Regions from separate parts of the Paenibacillus sp. FSL E2-0190 genome, predicted to be linked through region 2. Evidence: riboswitches for the same ligand, from Rfam matches in the RefSeq annotation. Region 2 holds a riboswitch; each other region holds the start of a gene.

The links. A riboswitch is a leader RNA that binds a small molecule or an ion and turns the genes downstream of it on or off. The one in region 2 is predicted to bind cyclic di-GMP.
Region 1: linked by a shared signal. The riboswitch ahead of NST25_RS03210 (transglutaminase-like domain-containing protein) and the one ahead of NST25_RS30080 (NPCBM/NEW2 domain-containing protein) in region 2 are both predicted to bind cyclic di-GMP.
Region 3: linked by a shared signal. The riboswitch ahead of NST25_RS01890 (anti-repressor SinI family protein) and the one ahead of NST25_RS30080 (NPCBM/NEW2 domain-containing protein) in region 2 are both predicted to bind cyclic di-GMP.

Annotation. Positions count from the first base shown of each region.
Region 1 is NZ_CP150306.1:735,557-740,429, forward strand. It holds gene NST25_RS03195 (glycosyltransferase family 2 protein) at 1-227, shown strand, start outside; gene NST25_RS03200 (GtrA family protein) at 214-621, shown strand; gene NST25_RS03205 (class D sortase) at 724-1,389, shown strand; cyclic di-GMP riboswitch class I at 1,503-1,585, shown strand; cyclic di-GMP riboswitch class I at 1,660-1,740, shown strand; gene NST25_RS03210 (transglutaminase-like domain-containing protein) at 1,754-2,563, shown strand; rRNA gene NST25_RS03215 (16S ribosomal RNA) at 2,931-4,488, shown strand; rRNA gene NST25_RS03220 (23S ribosomal RNA) at 4,751-4,873, shown strand, end outside.
Region 2 is NZ_CP150306.1:6,845,078-6,849,950, forward strand. It holds gene NST25_RS30080 (NPCBM/NEW2 domain-containing protein) at 1-3,216, opposite strand, end outside; cyclic di-GMP riboswitch class I at 3,475-3,561, opposite strand; gene NST25_RS30085 (hypothetical protein) at 3,719-4,285, opposite strand; gene NST25_RS30090 (EAL domain-containing protein) at 4,402-4,873, opposite strand, start outside.
Region 3 is NZ_CP150306.1:431,914-436,786, forward strand. It holds gene NST25_RS01885 (2-oxoglutarate dehydrogenase E1 component) at 1-1,007, opposite strand, end outside; cyclic di-GMP riboswitch class I at 1,478-1,562, shown strand; gene NST25_RS01890 (anti-repressor SinI family protein) at 1,590-1,745, shown strand; gene NST25_RS01895 (helix-turn-helix domain-containing protein) at 1,853-2,182, opposite strand; gene NST25_RS01900 (TasA family protein) at 2,352-2,960, opposite strand; gene NST25_RS01905 (signal peptidase I) at 3,051-3,641, opposite strand; gene NST25_RS01910 (hypothetical protein) at 3,643-4,845, opposite strand.

The DNA of each region.
Region 1 (4,873 bases), 900 kb from region 2:
AAAAGATATTTTTTACCTCCTGGACGGTTCCGGGCTGGGCTTCCATTGTAGGCGTTAATCTGCTCTTTAACGGTATCGTTCTGATGCTGTTGGGTGTGATTGGGGAGTATATCGGACGGATTTATGACGAGTCTAAAGATAGACCGCTATATATTGTTAGTGAGACTAAAGGCTACCAGAACGAAGAACAACTGGACCGCCGGAAGGACCACAATGATGTTAGATAAGAACTTGCGCGCTGCATTCATACAGTTCCTCAAATTTAATGCCGTAGGTTTGCTCAATACGCTTATTGATTTTGTGATTTTTACATTGTTGAATTCACTAGGGATGGTATACGCATTGGCGCAGGTGATCTCCTATAGTGCAGGCACGGCGAATAGCTTTATTTTGAATAAAAAAGTAACCTTTCGTGATCGCAACCGGGGGAATAAAGAAGGCTTCGACCGCGTGCAGCTGGTCAAGTTTATCGTGCTGAATCTGGTAGTGCTCGGAATATCACTGCTGCTAATGCATCTGTTGACAGACAAACTAGGCATTCAAGTCTTGATCTCCAAGGTGCTGGTTACCTTTATCACGGTGATCATCAATTTCTTTGGAAGTCGTAAATGGGTATTTTAAACATTAATTTCAGGCAGAAGGAGTTGCTATGCTTAAAGGCAAGTAGCTGTTTCTGCTTGATTTGTATATAACCATAGAAACAATATACGGAGGTGAATAACATTGCGTAAATTCTCCTATCTACTCATACTGGCTGGGATACTTATCATGTTATATCCGACAGCTAACGAGTGGTACAACGACAGGCAGCAGGAGAAGTTATTAGAAACGGCTGAACTAAGCACTGCCGATAGTACTCCCCAGCCAGATCTGAAGAGCAGGTATGCTGAAGTTACTCAGCTGTTAGCAGAGGAATCGGTTCTGGATGCCCAGGCACAGCCCCAACCCCAAGAGACAGAAAAGCCTGAACCGGAGATTGCAGTCGGTGGCAAAGTAATCGCACTAATTGAAATCGATAAGATTGATTTGAAGCTGCCTGTATTAGAAGGGGCTACAAAAGCTAATATGAAACATGCTGCAGCCCATATGAAAGAAACGGCACCCCTTGGAGAGATCGGGAATGCTGCAATCGCGGCGCATCGGGCTCGAACTACGGGTCGTTTGTTTAACAGATTGAATGAGGTTGTTGTGGGGGATGTTATCACGGTAAAGACTAGTGATCAGGTGTTTAACTATGAGGTGTATGATATTTCTGTTGTAGATCCGAGTGATGTCTCCGTTCTTGACGGGAATGACAAGGATAAGATTCTTACTCTGATTACATGTGATCCGCTAGTGAATCCAACGCATCGGCTGATTGTTCATGCCAAATTAACAAAAGGAGAATAGTGAATGACAAGAAAACACAAATACCGGGAGATATTTATAAAATAATGGGTAATCTAGTAAATTAGGTCTTGTTCACACCTATAAATATGATAGTATTATACTATGAAAGCTAAACACGATAACGGCAAACCTTCCGAAAGGTAGGGACGCAAAGCTAAAGGGCCTTTTCCCAAAAGGATGGCAGCCAGCTACCGAATGAAGAGGCTTTTTTTGTTTGTTTCAAATGGATTCTATCAATTATATCTAGTAAAGCTAGAACAGATAGAGCTTATACGATAACGGCAAACCTATCGAAAGGTAGGGACGCAAAGCTAAAGGGCCTTCCCGAAAGGATGGCAGCCAGCTACCGAAAGGAGTTTTATCCGTGAAAAAGGTTTATTTTATGCTGGTGGCGTTGTTCGTCCTAATGACTTCAGTTCCGGTAAGTACAGCTCAAGCTGCAAGTGCAGATGCCAGCTGGTTGATTACATCCAAAGTGGCCCAAGGTGTTATTGGTATTAACTATGATATTCCGAAAGATAAAAGAATCAAACTCATGATCACCAAAGATAACAGCAGCTATACATATAACTTGTATGCTTCTGGACAAGCTGAGGACTTCCCTTTGCAACAAGGAAATGGGACTTATAAGGTTTCTGTTCTGGAGAACACAACCGGCAATAAATACAAAGCATTATATTCCGAAGTAGTAGACGTAACCATGAGTGACTCGAATTCCGTATATTTGGGCTCCGTACAGAATGTGAAATGGAGTTCTTCTGATAAAGCGATTGTCAAAGCTAAACAATTAGTACAAGGCAAAACAACAGACGAAGAGAAAGTTAAAGCGATCTATAACTATGTAGTTGCGAATGTACAATATGATTACTCTCTTGCTAATAGTGTAACTACTGATTATATTCCAAGCATCGATAAGACATTGACTACTAAAAAAGGGATTTGCTATGATTACGCTTCTCTTTTTGCCGCAATGCTGCGGAGTGTAGATGTTCCTGCTAAGTTGGTAATGGGGAATACAAGCTACGTTACGCAATATCATGCATGGAACGAAGTGTTGCTTAATGGGAAGTGGGTTACCATTGATACTACAGTGGATGCAGGACTTGCAAAGAGTGATAAGAAAACCGATTTAATTAAAGCCTCAACCAAATATACTGCGGCAAAATACTATTAAGTTCGTCGCTAGAAACATAACTCTATTAAATAAACAACTGGCTTAATTATTAAGCCAGTTGTTTATTTTTATATTAGGGGTTGCTTTTCTATTAATAGTTGGGGTATTATAGGTAAGCGTTGTTAGACAGCGTACAGGCGATATAGACGAGGCTGATAAAAAGCTTCGAAAAATAAAGCTTGCATTTCTGAAAACAACATGATATATTATAAGAGTTGCTGCTGAGACATTAAACGGCGCCAACGAGAACTTGATCTTTGAAAACTGAACAACGAGTGAGTAGGAAATCACGCAAGTGAAATCCAAAATTAGAGAATTAATTTTCTCGTCAGATGTTTCAAAATGAGCATATCGCTCTTTTCAATACTAATTGGAGAGTTTGATCCTGGCTCAGGACGAACGCTGGCGGCGTGCCTAATACATGCAAGTCGAGCGGAGTCACTTTGAAAGCTTGCTTTCAAAGTGACTTAGCGGCGGACGGGTGAGTAACACGTAGGCAACCTGCCCTTCAGACTGGGATAACTACCGGAAACGGTAGCTAATACCGGATAATTTCTTTTTTCTCCTGAGAGAAGAATGAAAGACGGAGCAATCTGTCACTGAGGGATGGGCCTGCGGCGCATTAGCTAGTTGGTGGGGTAACGGCCCACCAAGGCGACGATGCGTAGCCGACCTGAGAGGGTGAACGGCCACACTGGGACTGAGACACGGCCCAGACTCCTACGGGAGGCAGCAGTAGGGAATCTTCCGCAATGGGCGAAAGCCTGACGGAGCAACGCCGCGTGAGTGATGAAGGTTTTCGGATCGTAAAGCTCTGTTGCCAGGGAAGAACGTCCGGTAGAGTAACTGCTACCGGAGTGACGGTACCTGAGAAGAAAGCCCCGGCTAACTACGTGCCAGCAGCCGCGGTAATACGTAGGGGGCAAGCGTTGTCCGGAATTATTGGGCGTAAAGCGCGCGCAGGCGGCTATTTAAGTCTGGTGTTTAAACCTTGGGCTCAACCTGAGGTCGCACTGGAAACTGGGTGGCTTGAGTACAGAAGAGGAAAGTGGAATTCCACGTGTAGCGGTGAAATGCGTAGATATGTGGAGGAACACCAGTGGCGAAGGCGACTTTCTGGGCTGTAACTGACGCTGAGGCGCGAAAGCGTGGGGAGCAAACAGGATTAGATACCCTGGTAGTCCACGCCGTAAACGATGAGTGCTAGGTGTTAGGGGTTTCGATACCCTTGGTGCCGAAGTTAACACAGTAAGCACTCCGCCTGGGGAGTACGGTCGCAAGACTGAAACTCAAAGGAATTGACGGGGACCCGCACAAGCAGTGGAGTATGTGGTTTAATTCGAAGCAACGCGAAGAACCTTACCAGGTCTTGACATCCCTCTGAATCTGCTAGAGATAGCAGCGGCCTTCGGGACAGAGGAGACAGGTGGTGCATGGTTGTCGTCAGCTCGTGTCGTGAGATGTTGGGTTAAGTCCCGCAACGAGCGCAACCCTTAACTTTAGTTGCCAGCAGGTAATGCTGGGCACTCTAGAGTGACTGCCGGTGACAAACCGGAGGAAGGTGGGGATGACGTCAAATCATCATGCCCCTTATGACCTGGGCTACACACGTACTACAATGGCCGGTACAACGGGAAGCGAAGCCGCGAGGTGGAGCCAATCCCATCAAAGCCGGTCTCAGTTCGGATTGCAGGCTGCAACTCGCCTGCATGAAGTCGGAATTGCTAGTAATCGCGGATCAGCATGCCGCGGTGAATACGTTCCCGGGTCTTGTACACACCGCCCGTCACACCACGAGAGTTTACAACACCCGAAGTCGGTGGGGTAACCCGCAAGGGAGCCAGCCGCCGAAGGTGGGGTAGATGATTGGGGTGAAGTCGTAACAAGGTAGCCGTATCGGAAGGTGCGGCTGGATCACCTCCTTTCTATGGAGAATCGTTCTCTGCAATGAGAACATTCAAATCGGAAGCTCAGCTTCCAAAACTCAGGTTTAGGCCTGTTACTCACTCGTTGCTCAGTTTTGAGAGTTTAAGCTCTCAAGTAAGACTTGATCCTTGAAAACTGGATACCGAAACGAATTTGCGTTTTAGAACATCTTTTAGCAACTTGTGCAAACAAGTAAATGTTATTAGTGAGATGATTCCAAAGAGAATGTCATCGTATGATATTTTCCTACGGAAGAATCAAGGTTAAGCTAATAAGAGCACACGGAGGATGCCTAGGCGCCAGGAGCCGACGAAGGACGTGGCGAACAACGAAACTGCCTCGGGGAGCTGTAAGCAAGCTTTGATCCGGGGGTGTCCGAATGGG
Region 2 (4,873 bases):
TTCATATACAATTTCGTAGTTGCCTTTTTGCGTTACATCAACGTTATTGGCTTTCAGAGAGACATCTGCAGTAATATCGTTTCCTAGATAGTTAGCCGCTTTTACATAGCTCATCGGATCAAAGGTTTGATTAAGCTTTAAAGTGAGCTGATCTTCAACAGACAAGGCTGGCTTAAAGGCTTTAACCTGTACGGGCTTCAGTGGGTTCAGCTTTTTATCATAACCGACGATCTTGTACGTATAGTTGATACTCACATCTACATTCTGATCCACAAATTGCTCAGTTCCTGTAAAACCAACTAACACATCATTTCTATACACTTCATATCCTAAAAAGTCTTGCTTAAGCTCTTTATCTATACTGAAACTTAACGTGTTCGTTCTAGCCGTGGTGTTAGGTGTGATATTAACCTTAATGGCCAGATTTTTATCCGCTATTCCAGTTCCCTCATAATTAATCACCGAGTTATTTAAATACCATAACTTTTGCGGTGCCGGATACTTGGCTACTTTCGCTTTTGTCTCAGGATTCACAGTGAAGCCATGTCTGGCAAAATAGCTGCTTAAATCTAATCCCAGTACTTCGGAGGAGAACTCCACCAAATACTGCTGCTTGGAATTGTCACCGTTGGTAAGGGTGACCTTCCGCTCCCGATATAGCTTGGTTAGCTCTGTCCAGTATCCCGGATGTGCCAGCTCCAGCTGCCAATAGGCTCCGAGTTGTGCAAATAAGCCCTGCTGATTCATAACCACTTTATTTTCTTCGAGGACATATTTATAGATATCTGATTCATACGGTATACGATTATCTATCGAATTCGCTGCGACAGACATAAACATAGACACCATATTATTAGTTACTTCGCCATATTCCCGTTCACCCATAGCCAAGCGATGCCCAATTTCGTGATTCAGTCCCCAGCCCGGATAGGCTTTATTAAAATCACCTAACATGGTTCCTACTGTTCCAAGTTGGATCCCTGTATGATCTCCCGCTGCATACATCGCACCATAAGGCTGCATCAAGCGAATATTCTCACGAATTAGCTTGGCATCATGAATCTCGCTACTGCCATCCAAGCCATAGAAGGCAAAAATGCTCTTCATCCAGGTGTCATACCCAGTTACGGTGTCCAGCGGGTTATTTCTTTGCGTAATATATTTGTTGTACGCCTCCGTCGCCGTTCCTGTGAATATAACATGATCGCTGGCCATTTCTACCACATCTATGAGTTTACGATCTTGAACATTTGGATGAGCCGCTTTATCTTCGTCTAGTCTTTGTTTGTATGTGATTAAGAAGGTTTTGAATTGTTCTGGATCCGTGGTCTTGGTCATAAAAGGAATCTTTTCTAAACCTTCGAAGCGGATCAATGGCGCTTTCCCTTGTTCCTCTGCTGTATAGGGATTTACGATATAAACGGTGCCGCCCTTAGTCACTTCATGTGCATAATAACTATTCATAGCAAATTCAGGAACGGTTATAATGTTCTTACCTGGACGCAATTGCACACCTCTAGCCCAAACATTCCAAGCGGCCTCTTGTTGAGAAAAGACTAAAGAAGGTAGCTTATCGTTAGAAGCTGCATCCACATAAACGTTGATCGTATCTCCAGGCATTGCAACGAGACCTGTAGGCTGGTTGTTCGTACCAAAACCAATTCTCAGGTTTTCCTGCGCATGCTTTTTCATATCTCCACGTTGTTCCGCCTCAATGATGGTGCCTTCGGTTTGAACTTCACCATTCACTAGCCTCTTAGCTAAATCCAAAGAATCTTTCAGGATTGGATAGAGCGGATGTACTTTTGCCGCTTCTTCTAATTCGTTGATTGCTTCGACGCTATTATAAGCAGGCACAACCGCACTCATCGTTCCATCTGTGAAAATACCATTTACAGCTTCGCTTACTTTATCTTCTGTATAAAATCTAAATTCAGCCGCAAAAGGTCTGTTGATATTAGCTTTTGTGAACTTAAATTTTAATCTTTTAAACTTCGTCGGTTCGAATTTAAATTCCAGAAAGTCATTGGTACTAATCGCGGTTCCGCTAGATACAAGTTGGAAGGTCTCTCCTTTACTCGTCTCTGATGCATAGATTTCAAAAGCCTCTGGGAATCCTTTGCGGTTATCTCTAGCCAAAAAAGCCACTCTGTCCAGCACTTCCGCTTGCGCTAGTTCAAACACGACTTCATTCGTGAAGCTTGCATCATTGTTTTTGTTCGTTTCCCAATGCGTAGTGGGCTGGTCATCCAGCATATATTCAGGCTTCGTACCTGGGTAGCTTCCACCGTTCACCGTTACTTTTGATACGTTTGCATTCGGCATTCTATAAGCTTGGCTATAGGCATTTTCATAGGCTGTTCCATACCCTTTTAGCTTCGAAACCTTGGCTGCCGTTGCCTCTACCTGATGGTTCTTCAAAAGGATCTTTGCATTCTCTATCTCTTCTTTAAACTGCGCATACAGTGGATGTGCCTGCACTTCATTCTCTAAAGCTGTTAATTTCTCTGTCGTATTAAAGGCAGCACTAACTTGGCTCAAGGTATCATCTGTAAATAATTTTTTCATTTTAGCAGAGACACTATCCTCTTTATAAAAAGAAAACTCAGCCGCACTCGCCCAATCTTGGTTCGCTTTTTTGAAGACAAATTTAAGTCTCTTAAAAGCCGTAGGTGCGAACTGAATCTCCACTACATCACCGGTTGAGCCTGTATATTCTCCAGAAGACACGAGCGTAAAATCACCCGCATCGGTAGTGGAGCCGTAGATATCAAATTCTTGAGCAAAACCTTTACCTTTCGCACCGGATTGCCTAGCCGCGTATACCATTCTATTTAATTCAGTGGACTCATTGAAAACAAACACAACCTCATTCGTAAACGTTGAACTATTCGGTTTGCCAGTCTCCCAATGCGTGCTCATATCCCCATCCATAGCCTTAGCTATAGGCGAGCCTGAGTAGTTGCCACCGTTATTTGTGATGGATTTAATATTTGCTGGATTCATTCTAAAAACCTCATTATAGGCATTTAGAGCATCCTTGCCGTACAGCTCAAACGGAATAACCGAGGCGTTGCTTAATAAGTTAACCTTACTTTGCGCCACTGTTTTTGTTACATTTACCTTGCTTGCCTCACTTGCTAAAGCATAACCTGCCTCACTCGAAAAACTGGCCAACATGGCCGCCGATGTAGCGATCGCAATCATTTTCTTCATCTCTTCTTACCCCCAGATGTCATATGAATCTCTCCAGTGCCCAAAAATGGGCACAAAAAAAACTACCCCAAAAGAGTAGCTTGATTGCGTATAAAGTCGCCTAAAAATTAAGACTTAATTTTTATTAAACCTTAACAAGCATAAACGCCTTCGGCGTCCTTATAAGGACGGTAAGCGTTTAAGCGAGAAATATAAGATATTAAGTATAGTTTTATAACTTATACTTTCTTATATTTTAACAAAAAGCGTTACACACTCTTTGGCAGCTGGCTGACAATAGTTATGATAACCTTAGTCCCTATAGCTTTGCGTCCCTACATTTCCATAGGTTTGCCTATGAAGTTTCGAATACATTCAAAGAGTAACATAAGCCTAGATCTGATCGCATGATTAATTGGTATGAAATGAGTATAGGTAATTGCAATTAGTTTTTCTTATGTGATAGATATTATTTATCGACTATCCCGGAAGAGAAGGGCATCCTTTAGGACTGTAGGTCTACTTAACTCCCCGATCCAAACAAACGCCGGAACCAATTCCACACATCGCCCGTGACGGGAATTAATCCGAAACCATGTTCGCCAACTGCGATTACACCATATGCCCATTGTCCGATAGCTATGGCACCCCCAGCGATCCTGCCTATCGCTATCGCACCAAATGCCGTATCCCCTATGGCGATGGCCCCCAACGCTTTTTCCGCGATTGCGATCGCTCCTACAGCCACGCCTGCAATCGCAATCGCTCCCACTGCGAAGCCAAGCCAGCTAAGTGCTATTGCTCCGATCGCTAACCACATTCCCAGTGATATTGCTCCTAAGGATAATACGCCCACGCTTATCGCACCTATGGAAATCAAGCCAACAGCTACATCTCCAATAGCGATTAATCCAACGGCTGTCTTCACACGGGGTTTACCTCCACGGCCATACGCCTGACCTGAGTATCGCCCTAGATTACTGCGAATACTGATGACCGGAAATGAGGGAGAAGGCCATTGATAATCAATCTCTCGTCCATCAAAGCCCCTAGAATCCGCCCAGCGCGTTACAAATTGATGCCATTTCATATCTATCCCGTCCCCCTTTTCAAATTACCTAAATTATACAACCCCGGGGGTTGGCTGTACTCAGACTCTGACCTGAAATTCATCTCATCCTCTGGACGGATATATACTCATTAGGATTACTGTTTGGGAATAGGATCAGGCTTTCCAAATAAATAGCCCTGAAACAACTGATAACCACTCTGCTTAAGCCATTCAAAGTCCTCTCTAAACTCCACACCTTCTGCTAAAGGAACGGATTGGATTTCTAAAGCTTTTTCTAAAAATTGCTTTGCTATTTTCTGTTTGTTCAGATCGCTGGACACACCCTGAACATATTTCATATCCAGCTTCATGTAATGGGGTTTAAGCTCCAATAACATCTCGATCGTGCTGAAGCCCTCACCAACATCATCTAAAGCGTATTCAAATCCCCGGTCCTTGTAATATGTCAAAATAGCTTTCAAATGAGCGAGATCATCCACTTTCTCCGTCTCAACAACTTCAAAGACAAAAAGAGAAGGATCGACGCCTAATTGATTGGCCAGTTCAACGGTTGATCTTAAGCAGAACTCTGGAGCGTAGATCGACGTTGGGATAAAATTAATAAAC
Region 3 (4,873 bases), 600 kb from region 2:
GTGAAACCTTCCACGACAGGATTGACGAATTCCAAGTGACTTGGGTTATTCGCTAGTGTTATTCTTGTGCGTACCGTTTCTCCTTCACGGACAGCACGGTCTGCACCGAGATGGTATTTCACATCACCTGTCCAACCATAGTTAATGCCTGTGGAGCCTTCGGAAGGGAAAAGCTCCTTGTTCGGAGAATGATGAAACTCTGAAAATATGATATCATAAGGTTTGCCCAAAATATGTGCAAGAACGTTGAGGCGGCCGCGATGCGCCATGCCCATCAAAATATGCTCCGCACCGTCATGTGCAGCAGCACGTACGATTTCATCTAACATCGGCACAAGAGCATCATTGCCTTCAAGACTGAAACGCTTCTGACCTACAAAAGTCTTGTGGAGGAAGGTTTCAAATTGCTCTACCTGAATCAGGCGGTTCAGGAGCTCTTTGCGTTCTGTATTATTTAGGGGTGCTGGTGAGCTGGTGGATTCTGCCTGTCTATTTAGCCATTGCAGTTCTTTTTCTTCATGCACATGCCCGAATTCATAGGCGATAGTCTTGGTGTATGCCTGACGCATACGTTGCACGGCATCCCATCCGGTATGCACATCATTCGGCGCATTTTCCCATATAAGCGTGGCAGGCAGTGCGATCAGGTCTTCGCGGGTCAGCCCATAGGTTTCAAGCTCAAGATATTTTGCCATGGGATTCTGATCGCGTACCAGCGGATCAATTTCAGCGGCCATATGGCCATATATACGAATATTGGCGATTAGCTTGGAAGCTCTTACTGCTTTTCTAAGCCATTCGGTGTCTCCCGAGATGCGCGGCTGAGGAGCCGGTTCGCTATCCGGAGTTAGGGGAGGAGGTCCCGAATTTGTAAAAAGCTCGCGATAATTATTTTCTACGGTGGAGGGATCTTTCACAAACTGTTCATATCTTTCTTGAATGTAGCCTAAATTGGGTCCGTAATACTTACTCCAAATGGATTCGTTATAGGGCTCTTTGGCTGCCATGAATACATCCTCCTTAACGGATGAACTCCATACGTGACATTTTGTGTCAACGCTTACTGGAGCTGTGATGATTGCGGTTTCATTTCTCATCTTATTGTGCTACTTTCGGCCACTGTAATCAATTCATTCTTTCGTCCAATACGTTCGCAAAATGGTATGGGTTAGCTTGTTCTAATGAAAAGAAGGGTGTTTCTTCTCATTACCCATTCTAAAGGCCTATTAAAATGATTCTATTATCCTTATTTTTAACTATTAGGTCAGTAAATATTTATTTTGCTAGTACAATTTATTTTATGTAACGGACGAGTATCGTGATAATCGGACAAGATCTTTGAAAAAAAATCTTTTATTTTTCGTTTTTAAAATAGAAAGTAACCAGGAATCGACACACTTTTCCGCTTTCTTTTTGTATAATGTTATTGCAGATAGTAATTTTATAGTTTTTTAAGCAGATCCTTTCGTGAAAAGGGTCCAGTAAAAGGTAAACTTGCCGAAAGGCAGGGGCACAAAGTCGCGGGTCTAAGGTAGAGATACTATGACAGCCGGATTGCCTGGGGACGTAAAATCTTAGGGGGAGATTTTTTGGAAAAGTCCAACCAGGGTAGCAACAGAGAACAGCAGTTTATTGATCTGGATCAAGAGTGGGTACATTTATTATTAGCAGCTAAGAAGGCTGGCATTAAGGCAGATGAAATCCGCCAGTTCTTTCATGAGAAAACTGTGCAGATCGTGCAGTAATACATTAGAGGGGTTACATATCGAAAAAGGGCACAGCGGTTCTTCGCTGTGTCCTTTTTCGATATGATTTAGTAGAAGAGAGGATCGTACCAGATTAGTAGGAAGTATTAATCCTTTTGATCGAGCTTCCATTTCTGATAGTCCAGAAATTCTTTGAATTCGCGTTTGCTAATGCCTGAGTCCATAGCTTCCTGCACCAATCGGAACCATTCCGAATCTAAATGTGATTCCTCTGCATCATTGGGTTCTCCATAGAGTAGGGCATGAATGGATACCTGAAGCGCGTCAGCGATTTTTTCGATAAACTGGATGGATGGATTGGATTGGATGTTTCTCTCCACGTTGCTAAGATACGACTTAGCCACATCTGCTCTGTCCGCAAGCTCAGATAGGGAGAAACCCTTGTCTAGGCGGAGCTGCTGGATACGTTGGCCCATATTCTGTGGCACTATGCTGACGCCCCTCCGTAATTTTTGTTATTAGTATAGCAAATATCAATAAATCGGACAAAGTTTATTGTAAAGAGAAGAGCAGCAATCTGCTTATCCGTGGCCGGATTCAGGATCTGCTGCTCTTCGAGTATTTTATTAAATTACTTTATTGATCTTAGTAGTCTTTTTTCGCACCTTGTTTAGCTACGAAATCCCAAGTCAGTGTTAAGCTATCGCCTTGGAAAATATTTTGATCTTGGTTATTTTCCACAAATTCGAATTGGACGGAGAAGCTGTCGTTGGTACCGGCTTTAATACCGGATGCTTCGGTAAAGAGTTGATCCCAACCTGTATTTTTTACGAGATCCGGATGCTGACTTTTTAAAGCAGCAAGTGTAGTCTCATAAACTACATTTTCAGGAGAGACGATAGGTACTCCTTTATCATTATTTCTAAGGAATTTAACTTTAATGAACTCGGCTAAATCCAGGTAGTTATCTCCTTTAGCATCCGTGATTTGAGTCGATGTATTCAGAATAATAGATCCGATATCGAGCGAACCATCGTTTTTCAATTTGAAGGATTTAGTTACCGTATCACCTGGTTTCAGGTTAGGAATATTAACGATGACAGAAGGGTCGGAGTTCAGATCGAGCGTGCCCGCTGCGAATGTAGCTGTGCTTTGCGCAGTGTCGCTAAAGTATGCGAAGGTTCCTCCGCCGATTAATGATAAACCCAGTGCTGCAGATGCTACGCCAAGACCCAATGTTTTCTTGATACCCATAATAAAATTCCTCCTCAAATTTGTGTTTGAATTTTTTATAAAATTTATATATTGTATCTTCCGGTTCGTAAGCGGAAGTGGACAATCAACTTAGGGCTGTGTTTCTGTTGGGGGCGGTGAGGCTGGCAGTAGGGCAGCATTTTTCTTTTCTAATGCAGCTACAGCCTTCCAAGAGGTATACAGAGCATAGAGCAGAAGCATCAAGCCAGGCACGATCATGAGGACTACACTTCCAGCTTTGGAAACCGCGAAATTCATAGCGTAACCGACATAGGGTACAGTGACCCCGGTATACTGAGCTACAACATTCACAGAACTGGTAGGGTTCATGTCGGGCGCGTCGTTGTTATCGCCTTTAGTGCGATAAACAGCTTCACCAGTAGCGTTATTGACGGTCGCTTCTACAATCCGGTGAGTAATGAGCAGATTATCTTCATTCCTAAAGGTGATGACATCGCCTGGTTTGAAACGATTCATATCCCCTCCGGGTTTTAATGCGACAATTGAGCCTGTCTGAATTCCTGGTTCCATCGATCCTGAGAGTACGGTTTTGATCTCATATCCGAAGAAAGCAGGTTCACCGCCGGAGGCCTTGGATAACACTACGGCTGCCACCAGCAGAATAAAGATCACAAGCATTAAGCTCGATAGGGTATTATTGATAATTTTTTTAATTCGCATCTTATTCTCCACCTTTCTCAGGTTGAGGGTCCGAAGGAGCTTGGGTTGCTACCGGCGGGGTAGTCGTACTGTCTTCCGCCTTTGGCGTCTCTTGTGGAGCCTCTTGCTGAGGGACATCTTTTGGAATTGTGAGCTCTTCGTCAATTTCCGGCTTTACCGGATCAGTGGCTGGGGCTTCAGGTTGTTCTTTATTTGGGGCTTCCGGAGCAGTTTCGCCTGATGTTGGAGGGGTTGCCTCAGCTTTTGCTTTATCCTCGGCTTCTTGTTGCTTTTTCTCCTCAGCCAAACGTTCTTCTTCTTTTTTCGCTTCTTCTTCTTTCTTTGCTTGCTCTTCTTCTAGCCGAGCTTTTTCAAGCTCTTCTTCTAGCCGAGCTTTTTCAAGCTCTTCTAGTTTTTGCTCGCGAGTCTGACTGATCAATTGGAGTTTATCTTGAAGGGTAGTGATACCTGAGGTTGCCGATTCTTTATGGTTAGTCAATTCGGTATTTAGAGCTTCATAAGATGAGGTGAGGTCGCTAGAGATCACGCCGTCTGGTTGAGTGAAGGTAATCAGGAATGGCAGTGGCTGTGGGAACTCTCCTTCGCGTAATTCAAGTTGTCCATAAACATCACTGGTAACTACCGAAGCGAATGGAAGACCGACATCGTGTATGGAGGTTAGGTAACTAATAACTCCATTTAAGGAAGCATTCAAGGATTCCGAGATCACACCGCTTTGATTCAGGCTGCTTTGTAAATCTCTGAAAAATTGCTCGTCCTTGATTTCTAGACAGTTGGAATCTAGAGAAGTCATATATCCTCCTATCTGGAAGAGTAAGGCTGCTGCTGCACTTAGCTCATTGTGGATTTGATTCCAAATTTGGCTGTTAGCCGCCAGTTGCTCGTTAACGCTATCTATTTGGGATTGAAGCGCCGCTATTTGCGAAGAAATCTCTTCTGCAGCGACATCAAGCTCTTCCAGCGACATCCCTTCTATTCCCGAAACGTCCGAGTAGTTAGCTGATGAGGAAAAGGGCTGTAGTGATTCTTTTAAAGTGAGCGCTCGATTAACATGCTCTTTGAACTCTGTAAGCAGTGCCTTGATCGAATTCGGAAATACTTCGCAAAAGCTAATCGTGCTAGTGGTTTGCGTAGCGGCTCCAAAGCCTCCATAGGTACCACCAACTTGCTGCGAGGTATATAGAAATAAGACGGAGACAGCCATTCCTGATTGCAGTATACGTAATCCGATT